Linked DNA regions of Niveibacterium microcysteis. The protein of the gene in region 1 interacts with the protein of each later gene in a pairwise test. Links are inferred from orthologs where the notes say so. Each region holds a gene or a part of one and is shown in the gene's direction. Other genes may lie near its edges.

Region 1 (8,090 bases):
GCAATGGGCGCCGACGAGGTCCGCGACGAATTGCGCGACGCGGGTGTCGTCGGCCTGGGTGGCGCGGTATTCCCCAGCCATCTGAAGCTGAAACCCGCCAAGGGCGGTACCGACACGCTGGTTATCAATGGCGCCGAGTGCGAGCCCTTCATCACCTGCGACGATCTGCTGATGCGCGAACGCGCCGACCAGATCGTCCGTGGTGCCGAGATCATGCAGCAACTGCTGCAGGCCCGTCGCGTATTGATCGGCATCGAGGACAACAAGCCGGAAGCCGTTGCCGCCATGCAGCAGGCCGTCAGTGCGCGCGGCGCAGGCACGATGGAAGTCGTTGCCATTCCGACCCGCTACCCGGCTGGCGGCGCCAAGCAACTGATCCGCGTGCTCACCGGTATCGAAGTACCCCACGGCCGCCGCTCGACCGACTACGGCGTGCAGTGTTTCAACACCGGCACCGCGTATGCGATTGCGGATGTCGTCGATCGCGGTCGTCCGCTGGTTTCGCGCATTGTGACCGTCGCTGGCAACGTCGAACGCCCCGGCAACTACGAAGTGCTGTTCGGCACGCCGATGGACCATGTCGCCGCACTGGCCGGCGTCAAGCCCGGTACCGACCGTTTCATCATGGGCGGCCCGATGATGGGCTTCCGCATGCCGGCTTACGATGTGCCAGTCGTCAAGGCGACCAACTGCATCCTGGTCGGCAGCCCCGAGTTGTTCCCGGCCCCGGCGCCCGAAATGGCCTGCATCCGATGCGGCGAGTGCGCGCGCGCCTGCCCGGCTGATCTGCAGCCGTTCGAGCTGTACTGGCATTCGCGCGCGAAGAACTTCGGCAAGGCGCAGGAATACCACTTGTTCGACTGCATCGAGTGCGGCTGCTGCGCCTACGTCTGCCCGTCGCACATCCCGCTGGTCGATTATTACCGGTTCTCCAAGAGTGAGATCTGGGCGCGCGAACGGCAGAAGGATGCGGCCGATGTGGCGCGCGACCGCTTCGAGTTCCGCAACGAACGAATCGAGCGCGAAAAACGCGAGAAGGCCGAAAAGCTCGCAGCCAAAACGGCGGCCGGTCGCGCCGCTGTGAGCACTCCAGCGACCGACACGGCAGCGGCTGCCACGCCGGTCACCGGTTCGGACAGCGCCGAAGACTCCAAGAAAGCGCTGATCGCCGCCGCGATGGCGCGCGCCAAAGCACAGCGCGAGGCCATCGCTCCGCAAAACACCGAAGCGCTGACCCCCGATCAACAGGCGCAGGTCACCGAAGCGGATGCGCGCCGCGCCGCCCTTGCGCCTGCGGACGGCGACGCTGCAGCGCAGCCCACCGAACAAAGCGCCCGCTGAAGGCTGACGACCACGATGTCTCTCAATTCACCCTACCTGCGCAAGCCCACCAGCGTTACCCGCGTGATGGCCGAAGTGCTGCTTGCGCTGATCCCAGCGGTCGCGGTCTATGCCTGGTTTTTCGGCGTGGGGATCCTGGTTCAGATCGCGCTCGCCACCGTGGCGGCAATTGCGTTTGAGGCGGGTTTCCTCAAGCTGCGCGGGCGCCCGATCGGTCGCTCCCTGGCAGACCTTTCGGCCGTCGTCACCGCGTGGTTGATCGCGTTGGCCTTCCCTTCCATCGGCCCCTGGTGGCTGGTCGTCGCCGGCACGGCATTCGCCATTGTGGTTGCCAAACACCTCTACGGCGGCCTGGGGCAGAACCCGTTCAACCCGGCGATGGTTGCGTATGCGGTGATGATCGTTGCCTTCCCCGCGCTGATGTCACAGTGGCCCGGCGCCGGCCGCTTGGACGCATCCGCGCAGCTGGACCTGATCTTTGGCGGCGCGCGGGCTGTCGACGCCATCACCGCCGCCACCCCGCTCGATGCACTGCGCACAGGCCTGCGCGCCGAAGGCAGCAGCGTGAATGCACTGCTGCAAGGCGAGGGATTTGGCCTTTTCGCTGGCCACGGTTGGGAGTGGATCGCCTTCGCCTTCCTGATCGGCGGGCTCTACCTGCTCGCACGTCGGATCATCACCTGGCACATCCCGGTCGCGTACCTCGGCAGCCTCGCGGCGCTGGCGACCATCGCGTCGATTGCTGCGCCACAGAGCTATCCCGGCCCTGTCTTCTCGCTGTTCTCGGGTGCCGCGATGCTTGGCGCCTTCTTTATCCTGACCGATCCGGTTTCAGGCGCCACCACGCCGCGTGGCAAGCTGATTTACGCCGCGGGTGCAGCTCTGATCACATGGATCATCCGGCACTTTGGAGCGTTCCCCGACGGTGTTGCGTTCGCGACCTTACTGATGAACCTGTGTGTGCCGCTGATCGACATGAAGACCCAGCCACCCGTGTTCGGCCACAAAACCAAGAACTGATCCGACGCCATGAACGAACCGACGGCCGGCGGCCTATCCCTTCGCACCGCTCTGGCGATGCTGGTGTTTACCTTGGTCTTCACCGCCTTCATGGCAGGCGGCTACCTGCTTACGCGCGACCCGATCGCGCGCAGCGCGAAAGCTGAAAAGCTGTTACTGATCGACCAGATCCTGCCACGCAGCGGGTATGACAATGCGCTGCTCGACGACGTGATCAGCCTGCCGCCTACGCCGGAGCTCGGCCTCGATCAAGGCGGCCAGGTATGGCGTGCACGACGCGCAGGCCAACCGGCCGCCCTGGTGATGGAAGCGGTGGCGCCAGATGGCTACGCTGGGCGCGTCGAACTGATCGTGGCGGTCGCCGCCGACGGCCAGGTGCTCGGCGCCCGCGTCACGCAGCACCGCGAAACACCAGGCTTGGGCGACTACATCGATCCGCGCAAGGACAAGAACAAGGCGCATCCGTGGATCAGCCAGTTCGAGCGTCCTGCACGCGATTTGCCACCCGCGGCATGGACGGTGAAGAAGGACGGCGGCGCCTTCGATTACAACACCGGCGCAACAATCAGCGCACGTGCGGTTACCCGCGCGGTCGGCCGCGTCGCAGCCTACGCGGCAGCGCACCGCGACGCACTGTTCCAGTGAGGCAAACCCAATGAACCTGCAGCATCTGCGCGAAATCGCCCACGCCGGTATCTGGAAGAGCAACACCGGCCTCGTTCAACTGCTCGGCCTGTGCCCGATCCTCGCCGTATCCACCAATCTGATCAACGGCATCAGCCTCGGGCTGGCTACCGCGGTTGTGATGGCCATCTCCGGCGCCGTCGTCGCGGCGCTACGCAATCTGATCCCCTACGAGATCCGCATCCCGGTGTTCATCCTGATCATCGCGGCGCTGGTCACGGTGCTCGACCTTGCTTTCAACGCCTATCTGCACAGTCTCTATCTGGTGCTCGGCATCTTCGTACCGCTGATCGTCACCAACTGCATCGTTCTTGCGCGCGTAGAGGCGTTTGCTGCCAAGAACGGGCCGTTGTCCTCTGCGGTTGATGGCTTTGCGATGGGCGCGGGCCTTGTTTGGTTGCTCGCACTGCTGGGAGGCATGCGTGAACTGATCGGCACGGGCCATCTGTTCAACGGCATCGACATGATCATCCCGTCGGCCCAACCTCTGCGCGTACTGCCCGAGGCTTATCCCGGATTCCTCGTTGCGATCCTGCCACCGGGCGCCTTCATCTCGCTCGCCTGTCTGATCGCAGGCAAGAGCTGGCTGGACGCGCGCGCGGCCAAGCGCGCTGCCCAAGCCCGCCCAGCTGCAGAGCCCGCCTCCGCCTGAGCAATGCCCAAGTTGATGCCGCGCGCCGCGGTCGCCGAGGCGTTTCAGCGCTGGCAAACGGCCAACCCGACGCCGACAACCGAACTCGAATACGGCAACGGCTTCCAGTTACTTGTGGCCGTCGTCCTCTCGGCGCAATCCACCGACAAGGGCGTCAACCTCGCCACGCGCCGCCTGTTCCCGGTTGCGCCCGATGCGGCCGCCATGGCAACGCTTGGCGAAGCGGGCATCGCGGAGCACATCAAGACGATCGGCCTCTACCGCAACAAGGCGAAGAACGTCGCGATGCTCTCGCGCATCCTGCTCGAGCGACATGCCGGCGAAGTGCCGGCTGACCGGGGTGCGCTTGAGGCGCTACCCGGCGTCGGCCGGAAAACCGCCAACGTGGTGCTCAACACCCTGTTCCGCCAGCCAACCATGGCGGTGGATACGCACATTTTCCGTGTCGCAAACCGGATGGGCCTGGCCCCCGGCAAAGATGTGCTGGAGGTCGAGAAAGCCCTGCTCCGGCGGGTACCCAAGGACTTTCTACTGGATGCGCATCACTGGCTGATTCTCCATGGCCGCTATGTGTGCACCGCGCGCAAACCCTTGTGCGGCCAGTGCATCGTTCGTGATCTATGTGAGTATCGGGACAAGACCGACTGAATCAGTCCTTACCGCGTCGCCCCCACTTTTCAGAGAGCCAACACCGTGTTCAATCCATCACGAGACCAAGCGCGCCGTTTCTTCATCGACGCCTGGCAGAAGCATCGCCAGCGCACCGGGCTCGCGCCACTGGAACAGGTCGCCGCCGAACTGATCGAACAGCACCCGGAATACCACGCGCTGCTTGACGACCCAGAGAGCGCGGAAAAGGACTTCTCGCCCGAAGACGGGCAGATCAACCCGTTTCTGCACCTGTCGCTTCACCTGGCGATTCACGAGCAACTGTCGATCGATCAACCGCCAGGGCTGCGTGCCGCCTACGACGCCTGCCTCGCGGTGCGGGGCGACCGCCATGCAGCGTTGCACGACGTGCTCGAATGCCTCGGCGAAACGATCTGGCAAGCGCAGCGCAGTGGCACAGCGCCCGACGCCGTTGCTTACGTCGAGGCCGTCTGGCGACGCTCCCGTCTGGCCTAGCCTTCAAGGCGGACTCACTGAAAGAAAAGCCCGGCGGCGGCAGCCCGCCGGGCTTCTTGTCGTGGAGCGGAGCCCCGGTCAGCGCTTCACGATCACAAGCCCCTTCTGGGCCGAGAAATAGGCTGCCAGATCGGCGACATCCTCTTTCGAGAGCGGCGCCGCCATGCCCATCATGATCGGGTTCTTGCGTTTGCCGGCCTTGTAGTCGGTCAGCGCGCGCACGATGTAGTCCTCATGCTGCCCAGCCAGCTTCGGAAAATCCGGCGAGGCGGAGTTTCCGTCGGCACCGTGGCAAGCCGCACAGACGGTGGACTTCTCCTTGCCCTTCACTGCGTCACCCGCTTGGGCGAGCGGCATTGTCAGAAGCGCAAGAAGCGCCAGCGGCAGAATCTTCATGTCGGCCCTCCTCATTTCTGTGCTCCGAAATGGGCTGCAATGTCGGCCATGTCCTGCTCCGACAAGGGCGCGACCTGCCCTGTCATCGTCGGATGGCTACGCTCGCCGTTCTTGTACTCCTGCAGTGCACGTAGGATGTATTCCGGATGCTGCCCACCCAGCTTGGGGACGTGATAGACGCTCGGAAAAGTGGTTTTGTAGTCCGGAATACCGTGGCAACCAAGGCACATCGCAACCTTCTTGCGACCGGCTTCGGGATTGCCCTGTACCGCGAGGGCTGCGCCGCTGGCGAACAGCAACGCAATGACCAACAGCCCCTTCATTCTTTTCATGAGTCCCCTCTGATGGTGTGGATTGGGAGGCGTTGAAGCGAACTGATTCTATGTCGCGGTGTTTTCGGGCGTCAAAGCACCTTTTGGAGACCCTGCCTTGAGCAGGGTCAATGCGCATGTTTGTTGCGCAGGCAGACGTTGCGCCGCATGATGCCGACTCTGTCTTACGCCTTAGCCAAATCATGAGCCTTCGATTCCAGGGATCCGATCAGTACGTCGCCACTGCAGACCTGATGCTGGCAGTCAACGCCGCGATTCAGCTTCAGCGCCCGCTGCTGATCAAAGGTGAGCCGGGCACCGGCAAGACGATGCTCGCTGAAGAAGTCGCCGGCGCGCTGGGCCTGCCGCTGTATCAATGGCACATCAAATCCACCACCAAGGCCCAGCAGGGTTTGTACGAGTACGACGCGGTATCACGCCTGCGCGACTCGCAACTCGGCGACGACCGCGTCAAGGACATTGGCAACTACATCGTCCAGGGCGTGCTGTGGAAAGCCTTTACGCATGACGCGCCGTCGGTGGTGCTGATCGACGAGATCGACAAGGCCGACATCGAATTCCCGAACGATCTGCTGCGCGAACTCGACCGCATGGAGTTCCATGTTTACGAGACCCAGCAGACGATACGCGCGCGCCACCGGCCCATCCTGTTCATCACCTCCAATAACGAAAAGGAACTGCCGGACGCGTTCTTGCGCCGCTGCTTCTTCCACTACATCAAGTTTCCGGACAAGGAAACGATGGAAAAGATCATCGGTGTGCACTTCCCCGATATCCACGAAAAGCTGCTGCGCGCCGCCCTCGAAGTATTCTTCGAGTTGCGCGAGGTACCGGGGCTTAAGAAGAAACCGACCACGTCCGAGTTGCTCGACTGGCTGCGCCTCCTGGCCTCCGAGGAGATCCCGGCCGAGAGCCTGCGTGCTGCGGGCAACAAGCCGGTGGTGCCACCGCTCGCTGGTGCACTACTGAAGAACGAGCAGGACATCGCGCTGTTCGAGCGCCTCGTCGCGATGGCCAAGCACAACCGCTGAACGGCACAGCACGCATCAGCCATGCTGACCGATTTCTTCCTTCACTTGAAGGCGAGCCAGATCCCGGTCTCCACCAAGGAGTTCCTGACGCTGCTCGAAGCACTGCAGGCGGGCGTGATCGGGCCGAGCATCAATGACTTCTACATCCTCGCCCGCGCGACGCTGGTCAAGGACGAGAGTCACTACGACAAGTTCGACCGCGCGTTCGGCAGCTTCTTTAAAGGCATTACGGAACTCCCGGGCCTCGAAGCCGACATCCCCGAAGACTGGCTGCGGCGAGCGGTGCAACGCATGCTCACCCCTGAGGAGAAGGCGCGCCTCGAGAAGCTTGGCTGGGACAAGCTGATGGAGGAATTCAAGCAGCGCCTGCAGGAGCAGAAAGAGCACCACGCCGGTGGCAACAAGTGGATAGGCACCGGCGGCAGCTCGCCCTTCGGGGCGCACGGCTATCACCCTGAAGGGATTCGCGTTGGCCCGGAATCCGCTGGCAACCGCACGGCAGTCAAGGTGTGGGATCAGCGGCAGTACCGGAACCTCGACGATTCGGTTGAACTCGGCACGCGCAACATCAAGGTGGCGCTACGCCGCCTGCGCCGCTTTGCGCGCGAGGGCGCACAAGACGAACTGGATCTCGACGGCACGATCGCCGCCACGGCGCGCAACGCCGGCTGGCTTGATCTGAAAATGCGGCCCGAGCGCCACAACGCGGTCAAGGTGCTGATGTTCTTCGACGTCGGCGGCTCCATGGACGACCACATCAAGGTCTGCGAAGAACTCTTCTCGGCGGTACGCGGCGAGTTCAAGCACCTTGAGTACTTCTACTTCCACAACTGCGTCTACGAATCGGTATGGCGAGACAACCAGCGCCGTTTCGCGACCAAGCGCCCATTGCAGGATGTTCTGCACACCTACGGGCCGGACTACAAACTGATCTTCGTTGGCGACGCGACGATGAGCCCTTACGAGATCATGGTGCCCGGTGGCTCCGTCGAACATTTCAACGAAGAGCCTGGCGCAGAATGGCTGCGGCGCCTGCTCGACGCTTATCCGAGCGCCTGCTGGATCAACCCACAACCCGAGCAAACCTGGCCCTATCGCCAGTCGATCACGCTGATCCGGCAGATCATGGGCGAGCGCATGTTCCCATTGACCATCGAGGGCCTTGAGCGCGCCATGCGCCAGCTCTCACGCAAAACTTGATTCGCACAATGAACCCTATATTCGTCGACCTGCTCGGGTATCTCGCCGCGACGCTCACCACCGTCGCGTTTGTGCCGCAGGCCTGGTTGACCTGGAAAACCCGCTCCGCACACGGCGTCTCGCTTGGCATGTACAGCGTGTTCATCTGCGGCATCACAGCGTGGCTGCTCTATGGTTTTCTGATCAGCGCCTGGCCGGTCGTCATCGCCAACGCGATCACGCTGCTGCTGGCGGCCTTCATCCTTTCGATGAAGCTTCGATTCGGTTAAACCCTGCGCACAACAAGGCGCTATCATCGGCGCACCATCC
Region 2 (8,528 bases), 2.0 Mb from region 1 along the record:
AGCCGAGCGCATCTTCGACGATGTCGGAGAGTCGCACTGCGCCGCGCTGTGGCTCGCTCTTGCGTACGAAGTCACGGATGCGGCGGATGATCTTGCCGGCGCGGTCCGCCTGGTGCGCCGCCTTCTGCATGGCCACCAGCAGTTCTTCGGGCTTGTAGCGTCCGCTCTGCAGCCGGTTCACGCAGCCCGAGCTGTAGTTGGCGATCGCCGAGAGCGGCTGGTTCAGTTCGTGTGCGAGCGTGGAGGCCATCTCCCCCATCGTGATCAGCCGCGAGGTGCGTTGCAACCGCTCTTCCTGCTGGCGGTTGAGTTCTTCCACCGTCTTGCGGTCGGTAATGTCGGTGGCGACCGCCATGCGCACGACGCGGCCGTCGACCCAGCGCGTCGCACGTTCGCGCACATGGAACCAGCGGGCAGAGATCGGGTGCTGCAGTTCGCCGTCGAAGAGTTCGCGCGGCAGTTGTGCGGCGGTCAGGCGGCGCGGGTCGACCGGATAGTCGCCCAGCTCGGGTTGCGGTAACGCTAGGCTGTGCGTAGTGCGGCCGATCGCGTCGAGGCCGAAGTCGGCAAGGAAGGCGCGGTTGGCGTAGAGAATTGCATCGCTCTGCACGTCGGCAACGAACACCGCGGTATCGAGCCCGTCCAGCACCGCCACGAAGCGCTCGTGTGCCGCGCCGAGTTCGGCCTGGATGCGCTTGGATTCGGTGATGTCGCTCATCGCGGCCATCCAGCCGGTCTGCTCGCCTGCGGCATCCACCAGCGGCGACACCATCAGCCGCGAGTATCCATAGCTGCCGTCCTTGCGGCGGATGCGCAGTTCGAAGCCGTCGGCCGGCGCTTCGCCGGACAGCGACTGGATCAGGTGCTGACGCTGCTGGTCAATTTCGTCCTCGGGCCAGTAGGGGAAGGGCTCCTCGATGCCGACCAGTTCTTCTTCCGAATAGCCGGTGAGCTGGCAGAAGGCGCGGTTCACATAAATGATGCGGCCCTTCATGTCGGTCGCGCGCAGGCCGGTCAGCACCGATTCTTCCATCGCTTTGCGGAAGGCCGATTCGGCGCGCCACGCATCTTCGGCAGCCTTGCGGTCGGTCACGTTGTGCGCCACTGCGTAGATCACACGTTCGCCGGGCACCGGGTTGGCGCTCCACACCAGCCACTTGTAACGATCGTCCGCGCACTTCATGCGCGCCTCGAAGGTGGCGGGGCGGCCTTCGGCCAGCAACCGCATCTGTTCGCGCGCGCTGTCGAGATCGTCCGGGTGCACCAACTCCAGCAGTTGGCGGCCGACCATGTCGTCGGCGGCATAGCCGAGGATGCGCTCGAAGGCCGGGTTGAGGCGCCGGTAGTGGCCGTCCAGCGTCATCGTGCACAGCACGTCGAGCGACAGGTTGAAGATGCGGTCGCGTTCCTTCTCCACCTTGATCCGCCGCAGCATGTGGCCGCGCTGCGCCCAGAGGCTCCAGAACACCAGCACCGAGAGCCCGATGATCAGCGACACCGGTAGCGCGCTGGGCAGCTCGGCCTCGCCGCGGAACGCCGTCGCGCGCAGCGCGAGACCATTGCCGGGCGGGTCAAACACGATCAGCGACGACAGCGACGAATCGGTCGCGTTGGTCGAAGTGGCGTTGCTCGCGAGTGGTTCACCGTTGCCGTCGGTGAGCACGAGGCGGTACTTGTCGGAGAACCACGAAGGCACCAGGTGGTGCAGCAGGCCATCGACCGAATACACCGCGGCGACCATGCCCCATGGCGAGCGCCCGCGTTGCACCGGGATGAATACTTCCACCAGCGCGCTGCCGCTGGCGCCACGGTAGGGCTGGCCGTAGGCAGCACGGCCGATCTCGCGTGCATGGCGGGCGACCTGGCCTTGCTCCGGCGTCATCGCATCGCCCGGCAGCCAGTCGGTCGTGTCGAAGGGGGCCGTCCAGCGCACTTTGCCGCTGGCGTCGATCCAGACGACGTTCAGCAGCTCCGGGTTGTTCGCCAGGTACTGGTTGGTGCGCAGCTGGAAGGTGTCGGCATCCACCGTGCCGGAGGCAATGTCGCGCGTCAGCTCGTTGAGGAAGTCCTCGTTGGCGACGAAATGCGTGCGCATCGTGCGCTCGGCCCACTGCACGTCGCGTCCCAGTGCGTTGCGCTCGACGAGCTCTTCCTGTGTCTGCAGCATCCAGACGATGGTGAGCATGGCGAGTGCGAACACCACCACGGCCACGTAGGGGGCGGTGGTGAAGAGTTCGAGGCGACTTGCGCCTTCCTTGCCGGAACGGGGCAGAATGTTCATCTTGGAATCTGGGCGCCGGGGGGCATTGTCCGGGTTCGCCTGCCGTCGGCGATAGGGGTTTCCCCCGCACGGCGCTGCAGAGACAGAAGAATAGCGGAGGAGAGCGCTCTTGATCGCATCCGTGCTGCGTGTTTTCGCGTTATGCCTGCTTCTGTCGCCGTGCTGGGCGGCGGATTCCATCCGGATCGGTGTGTCCGGTCCATTCACAGGCGGATCGAGCCCGATGGGGCTGTCGATGCGCGATGGCATCCGCATCGCGGCGGCCGAGATCAATGCCGCCGGTGGCGTGCTGGGGCGGCCGGTGGAATTGGTCGAGCGCGATGACGAGGCGCGCAACGAACGTGGTGTTGCGGTCGCGCAGCAGCTGATCGGGCAGGACAAGGTGGTCGCGATGGTGGGCATCGTAAACACCGGGGTCGCCTTGGCGAGCCAGCGTTACTACCAGTCGGCCCGGATTCCGGTGATCACCGCGGTGGCGACCGGCTCGCTGATCACCCGCCAGTTTCTGCCGCCCGCGTATGCCGATAACTACATCTTCCGCCTCTCCTGCGCGGATGCCTTGCAGGCCGCGATGATCGTCGACGAGGCGGTTGAGCGGCGGCACTTCACGCGGGTGGCGATCCTGCACGACGCAACCAACTATGGGCAGCTTGGGCGAAATGACCTCGAGCGCGCGCTGGAAAAACGCGGCCTGCGTCCGGTGGCGGTCGAACGCTACAACCCGGGTGACGTGGATCTCTCGGCGCCCGTGTTGCGCGCCAAACGCGCCGGGGCCGAGGCGATCCTGACCTACGGTATCGGTCCGGAACTTGCCCGTATCGCGAACGCCACTGCCAAGCTGGGCTGGAAGGTACCCATGATCGGCAGCTGGACACTGTCGATGTCCACCTTCATCGACAGTGCCGGGCCCAACGCGGAAGGCGCGCGGATGCCGCAGACTTACCTGGTCGAAGACCCGCATCCGCGCGCGCAGGCTTTCCGCGAGGCCTGGCAGAAGGCGGCCGGTTCCGACCGGATGTTGTCGCCTTCAGCCGCGGCGCAGGGCTACGACGCGCTGCGTCTGCTGGTCGCGGCGATCCGCCAGGCCGGCACCACCGAAGGCCCGAAGATCCGCGAGGCGCTGGAGGATCTGCATGACCCGGTGGACGGCGTGCTGATGACCTATCAACGGCCGTTCTCGGTCAGCGATCACGAGGCCATCAAGACGAGTCGCATGGCTTATCTGGCTGAAGTGCGCCGCGGGCAGGTCGTGTTCGCCTACGACGACGATCGCAAACGGGCGGCCAGTCGTTGACGCTGCCGCCGTGAAGGCGGATGTCTCTTTCTTGGCCGCGATGGCCTTTCCTCTGAAGCGCTCGAATGGCATGCCAAGCAGCCTGTTCGATCGCGCGGCGCAGAAAATGTTGCATTGCATCAATGGTTTGCAAACGCCCGTTTGAATCTCGGGCGTTGCCTGTTTGAGCAATTTTCTATTGCACGATGCGGTAAGCTGTTTTATCTTCTGAAAAGTAACGCCGATTTCCCGCTGGCCGCTGCTTCAGCCACGGATTAAGCTAGAACTGCGCGCGCCCACGATGGACTGCCGCAGGACTGGATACGCAACCGCCGCCCACCGAGGCGGCGGGTTTTTTGATTGCCCGAATCAAACGAGGAAGGAGATCGCACCGATGGCCTCTTTGCCCAACGTGCTGCTGCAGTCCGACATCGACGCGCAGGAGACGAAGGAGTGGCTTGAAGCGCTCGCCGGCGTGCTGGCCCAGGAAGGACCTGAGCGCGCCCATTACCTGATCGAGCGCCTGATCGAAGCGGCGCGCGAAGATGGCGCCGACATTCCGTACAGCGCCAACACTGCATACATCAACACCATCCCGGCTGAACAACAGCCGAAATACCCGGGTGACACCACGATCGAAAGCCGCATCCAGGCTTTCCTGCGCTGGAACGCCATGGCGATGGTGGTGCGCGCGAACAAGGACACCAACGTCGGCGGTCACATCGCCTCGTACGCGTCGGCCGCGACGCTGTATGACGTGGGCTTCAACTGGTTCTGGAAGTCGCCTTCCAACCCGGACGGTGGCGACCTGATCTTCTTCCAAGGGCACTCGATCCCGGGCGTCTACGCTCGTGCGCACATGCTCGGCCGCCTGACCGACGAGCAGCTCGACAACTTCCGCCAGGAGACCTCGGGCAAGGGCGTGTCGTCCTACCCGCACCCCTGGCTGATGCCGGATTTCTGGCAGTTCCCGACCGTGTCGATGGGCCTCGGCCCGCTGCAGGCCATCTACCAGGCCCGCTTCATGAAATACCTCGACAACCGCGGCCTCGCCAAGACCGAAGGCCGCAAGGTCTGGGCCTTCCTCGGCGACGGCGAGATGGACGAGGTCGATTCGATGGGCGCGATCGGCGTGGCCGGCCGCGAACAGCTCGACAACCTGGTCTTCGTCGTGAACTGCAACCTGCAGCGTCTCGACGGCCCGGTGCGCGGCAACGCCAAGATCATCCAGGAACTGGAAGCCGAATTCCGCGGCGCCGGCTGGAACGTCATCAAGGTTATCTGGGGCACGCACTGGGATACGCTGCTGCAGCGTGACAAGGCGGGCATCCTGAAGAAGCGCATGATGGAGGCGGTGGACGGCGAATACCAGACCTTCAAGTCGAAGGACGGCGCCTACGTTCGCGAGCACTTCTTCAACACACCGGAACTCAAGGCGCTGGTCGCCGACTGGACCGACGACGACATCTGGCGCCTGAACCGCGGCGGCCACGATATCTTCAAGGTGTTTGCAGCATACAAGGCCGCCACCGAGCACAAGGGCCAGCCGACGCTGATCCTCGCCAAGACCATCAAGGGCTTTGGCATGGGCTCTTCGGGTGAAGCGCAGAACATCACCCACCAGCAAAAGAAGATGAATCACGAATCGCTGCTGCGTTTCCGTGACCGCTTCGAGATCCCGGTGCCGGACGACAAGGTCGACGAGATGCCGCTGGTGAAGTTCGAGGAAGGCTCGCCAGAGCTCACCTACATGCGCCAGCGCCGCATGGACCTCGGCGGTTATCTGCCGAGCCGTCGCGTCAAGGGCGATACGCTGCAAGTGCCGGCGCTGAGTGCGTTCGATGCGCAGCTGAAAGCGTCCGGCGAAGGCCGCGAGTTCTCGACCACGATGGCCTTTGTCCGCATCCTCAACACGATGCTCAAGGACAAGAACATCGGCCGCCACGTCGTGCCGATCGTGCCGGATGAGTCCCGCACCTTCGGGATGGAAGGCATGTTCCGTCAGTTCGGCATCTGGAACCAGTTCGGCCAGAAGTACGTGCCGCAGGATCACGACCAGCTGATGTTCTACAAGGAGAGCCGCGAAGGGCAGATCCTGCAGGAGGGCATCAACGAAGCCGGTGCAATGAGCTCGTGGATCGCCGCGGCGACCTCGTACTCGGTGCACAACGTGCCGATGATCCCGGTCTACATCTACTACTCGATGTTCGGCCACCAGCGCGTGATGGATCTGTGCTGGGCGGCAGGCGACTCGCGCGCCCGCGGCTTCCTGATCGGCGGCACCGCCGGCCGTACCACGCTGAACGGCGAAGGCCTGCAGCACGAAGATGGCCACTCGCAGATTCTCGCGAACCTGGTGCCCAACTGTGTCACCTACGACCCGACCTTCTCGTACGAGCTGGCGGTGATCGTTCAGGACGGCCTGCGCCGCATGTACGGTGAGCAGGAAGATGTGTACTACTACATCACCGTGATGAACGAGAACTACGAGCATCCGGCGATGCCCGAGGGCGCGGAAGCGAACATCCTCAAGGGGATGTACAAGTTCCGTGAAGGCGCGAAGGGCAAGGCAAAGCAGCCGCGCGTTCAGCTGCTCGGTTCCGGCACGATCTTCCGCGAAGTCATCGCTGCGGCGGACCTGCTGCGCGAAGACTGGGGTGTCGAGTCCGACATCTGGGGCTGCCCGAGCTTCAACGAGCTGGCGCGCGACGGTATCGACGTCACCCGCTGGAACTTGCTGCACCCGCTCGAAACGCCGCGTGTGTCGCATGTCGAGACCCTGCTGAAGGACACGACCGGCCCGGTGATCGCCGCGACCGACTACGTCAAGCTGTTCAGCGAGCAGATCCGCCCCTACGTGCCGCGTCGCTACGTCACGCTCGGCACCGATGGTTACGGCCGCTCCGATACCCGCGAAGCCCTGCGCAACCACTTCGAGGTGGATCGTCGCTGGGTCACGGTTGCTGCCCTCAAGGCTCTGGCCGACGAAGGCACGATCGATCGCGAAAAGGTGGCGCAGGCGATTGCCAAATACGGCATCGACATCAACAAGCCGAACCCCATCACCGTCTGATCGCAAACCCCGCGCAGTGGGCCGCCTGGATGCGGCCTGCTGCACCGGCGCGTTTGCGTCGCGGGGATTGCCTCCCACAGAGGAACGCACATGAGCCAACTCATCGAAGTGAAGGTTCCCGACATCGGCGACTTCAAGGACGTGCCGGTGATCGAGGTGGCTGTCAAACCGGGTGATTCGGTCGAGGCCGAAGCCACCCTGCTGACGCTGGAATCGGACAAGGCCACGATGGATGTGCCGAGCCCGGTTGCCGGCGTGGTCAAGGAAATCAAGGTTGTCGTCGGCGACAAGGTCGCCGAGGGCACGCTGGTCGTGATCCTGGAAGCAGGCGCCGCCGCTGCGCCGGCGCCCGCCCCGGCAGCCGCCGCTGCAGCCCCTGCACCCGCACCCGCGGCGGCCGCCCCTGTCGCGGCTGCTCCCGCGCCGGCCGCACCGGCTGCTGGCGGTGGTCTGGTCGAAGTTACGGTGCCGGATATTGGCGACTTTGCCGACGTGCCGGTGATCGAAGTGGCCGTGAAGGTGGGCGACACGGTCGCCGCCGACGCACCGGTCGTCACGCTCGAATCCGACAAGGCAACGATGGATGTGCCGACGCCGGTGGCTGGCGTCGTCAAGGATGTGAAGGTCAAGGTCGGTGATCGCGTGTCGCAAGGCGCGCTGATCCTGGTGATCGAGGCTGCGGGCGGCGCTGCCGTGCCGGCCGCTGCAGTGGCGCCGGCTCCGGCGCCTGCTGCGGCCCCCGCACCGGTGGCTGCTGCACCCGCTGCCGCTGCACCCGCTGCCGCGCCCGCCGTGGCTGCTCCGGTTGCGGCTGCGCCGGCGATCACCGCGCCGGCCGGCAAGGCTCACGCCAGCCCGTCGGTGCGCCGTTTCGCGCGCGACCTGGGCGTCGACATCGCCAAGGTGCCGGGCACCGGGCCCAAGGGCCGCGTGCTGCACGAAGACGTGCAGAACTTCATCAAGGGCGTGTTCAGCCAGATCTCGACCGGCGCGCTGGTGCCGGCCGGGTCGGCGGGCGCTGCAGGTGGCGGCGTCACCGGTGGTGGCGAGCTCAACCTGCTGCCGTGGCCGAAGGTCGACTTCAGCAAGTTCGGCCCGGTCGACGCCAAGCCGCTGTCGCGCATCAAGAAGATCTCTGGCGCCAACTTGCACCGCAACTGGGTCCAGATCCCGCACGTCACCAACCATGACGACGCGGACATCACCGATCTGGAAGCCTTCCGCGTGCAGATGAACAAGGAACTCGAGAAGAGTGGCGTCAAGCTGACCATGCTCGCGTTCATGATCAAGGCGGCGGTTGCGGCGCTGAAGAAGTTCCCGACCTTCAACGCCTCGCTCGACGGCGACAACCTGGTGCTCAAGCAGTACTACCACATCGGTTTCGCTGCCGACACGCCGAACGGCCTGGTTGTGCCGGTGATCCGCGATGCGGACAAGAAGGGCGTCTCCGCGATCGCACAGGAAATGGGCGAACTGGCGAAGCTCGCACGCGACGGCAAGCTCAAGCCCGACCAGATGCAGGGCGGCTGCTTCACGATCAGCTCGCTGGGCGGTATCGGTGGCGTGTACTTCACGCCGATCATCAACGCGCCAGAAGTCGCCATCATGGGCGTCTGCAAGTCGCAGATCCGCCCGGTGTGGGACGGCTCGGCCTTTGTGCCGCGCCTGATGCTGCCGCTGTCGCTGTCGTGGGATCACCGCGTCATCGACGGTGCCGAGGCTGCCCGTTTCAATGCTTACTTCGCCGGCGTGCTGCAGGACTTCCGCCGCGTGCTGCTCTGAGCCGGAGACCTCAAGGATGAGCCAGATTATCGAAGTGAAGGTGCCGGACATCGGCGACTTCAAGGATGTGCCGATCATCGAGATCGCGGTCAAGCCGGGTGACACCGTCAAGGCCGAAG

Evidence for each region.
Region 2: the proteins of nth (region 1) and aceE interact in binary tests that used the Escherichia coli proteins (3 or more experiments, as listed by UniProt). The link is inferred for Niveibacterium microcysteis from one-to-one orthologs.

Annotation. Positions count from the first base shown.
Region 1 is NZ_CP071060.1:2,741,578-2,749,667, forward strand. Bases 2,723-5,528 are described here. They hold nth (endonuclease III), read left to right. Parts: upstream 2,723-3,712; coding sequence 3,713-4,345; downstream 4,346-5,528. Other genes in these bases: JY500_RS12445 (RnfABCDGE type electron transport complex subunit G), read left to right, coding at 2,723-3,006; rsxE (electron transport complex subunit RsxE), read left to right, coding at 3,017-3,697; JY500_RS12460 (DUF1841 family protein), read left to right, coding at 4,391-4,822; JY500_RS12465 (c-type cytochrome), read right to left, coding at 4,901-5,218; JY500_RS12470 (c-type cytochrome), read right to left, coding at 5,230-5,528. In the rest of the region: electron transport complex subunit RsxC, read left to right, coding at 1-1,341; JY500_RS12440 (RnfABCDGE type electron transport complex subunit D), read left to right, coding at 1,357-2,361; more of JY500_RS12445, read left to right, coding at 2,371-2,722; more of JY500_RS12470, read right to left, coding at 5,529-5,550; JY500_RS12475 (AAA family ATPase), read left to right, coding at 5,730-6,581; JY500_RS12480 (vWA domain-containing protein), read left to right, coding at 6,603-7,781; JY500_RS12485 (SemiSWEET transporter), read left to right, coding at 7,790-8,050. UniProt on the Escherichia coli protein: DNA repair enzyme that has both DNA N-glycosylase activity and AP-lyase activity. The DNA N-glycosylase activity releases various damaged pyrimidines from DNA by cleaving the N-glycosidic bond, leaving an AP (apurinic/apyrimidinic) site.
Region 2 is NZ_CP071060.1:773,493-782,020, forward strand. The notes cover bases 3,584-6,827. They hold aceE (pyruvate dehydrogenase (acetyl-transferring), homodimeric type), read left to right. Parts: upstream 3,584-3,948; coding sequence 3,949-6,627; downstream 6,628-6,827. Other genes in these bases: aceF (dihydrolipoyllysine-residue acetyltransferase), read left to right, coding at 6,718-6,827. Outside these bases: JY500_RS03640 (PAS domain S-box protein), read right to left, coding at 1-2,281; JY500_RS03645 (ABC transporter substrate-binding protein), read left to right, coding at 2,403-3,575; more of aceF, read left to right, coding at 6,828-8,409; lpdA (dihydrolipoyl dehydrogenase), read left to right, coding at 8,426-8,528. UniProt on the Escherichia coli protein: Component of the pyruvate dehydrogenase (PDH) complex, that catalyzes the overall conversion of pyruvate to acetyl-CoA and CO(2).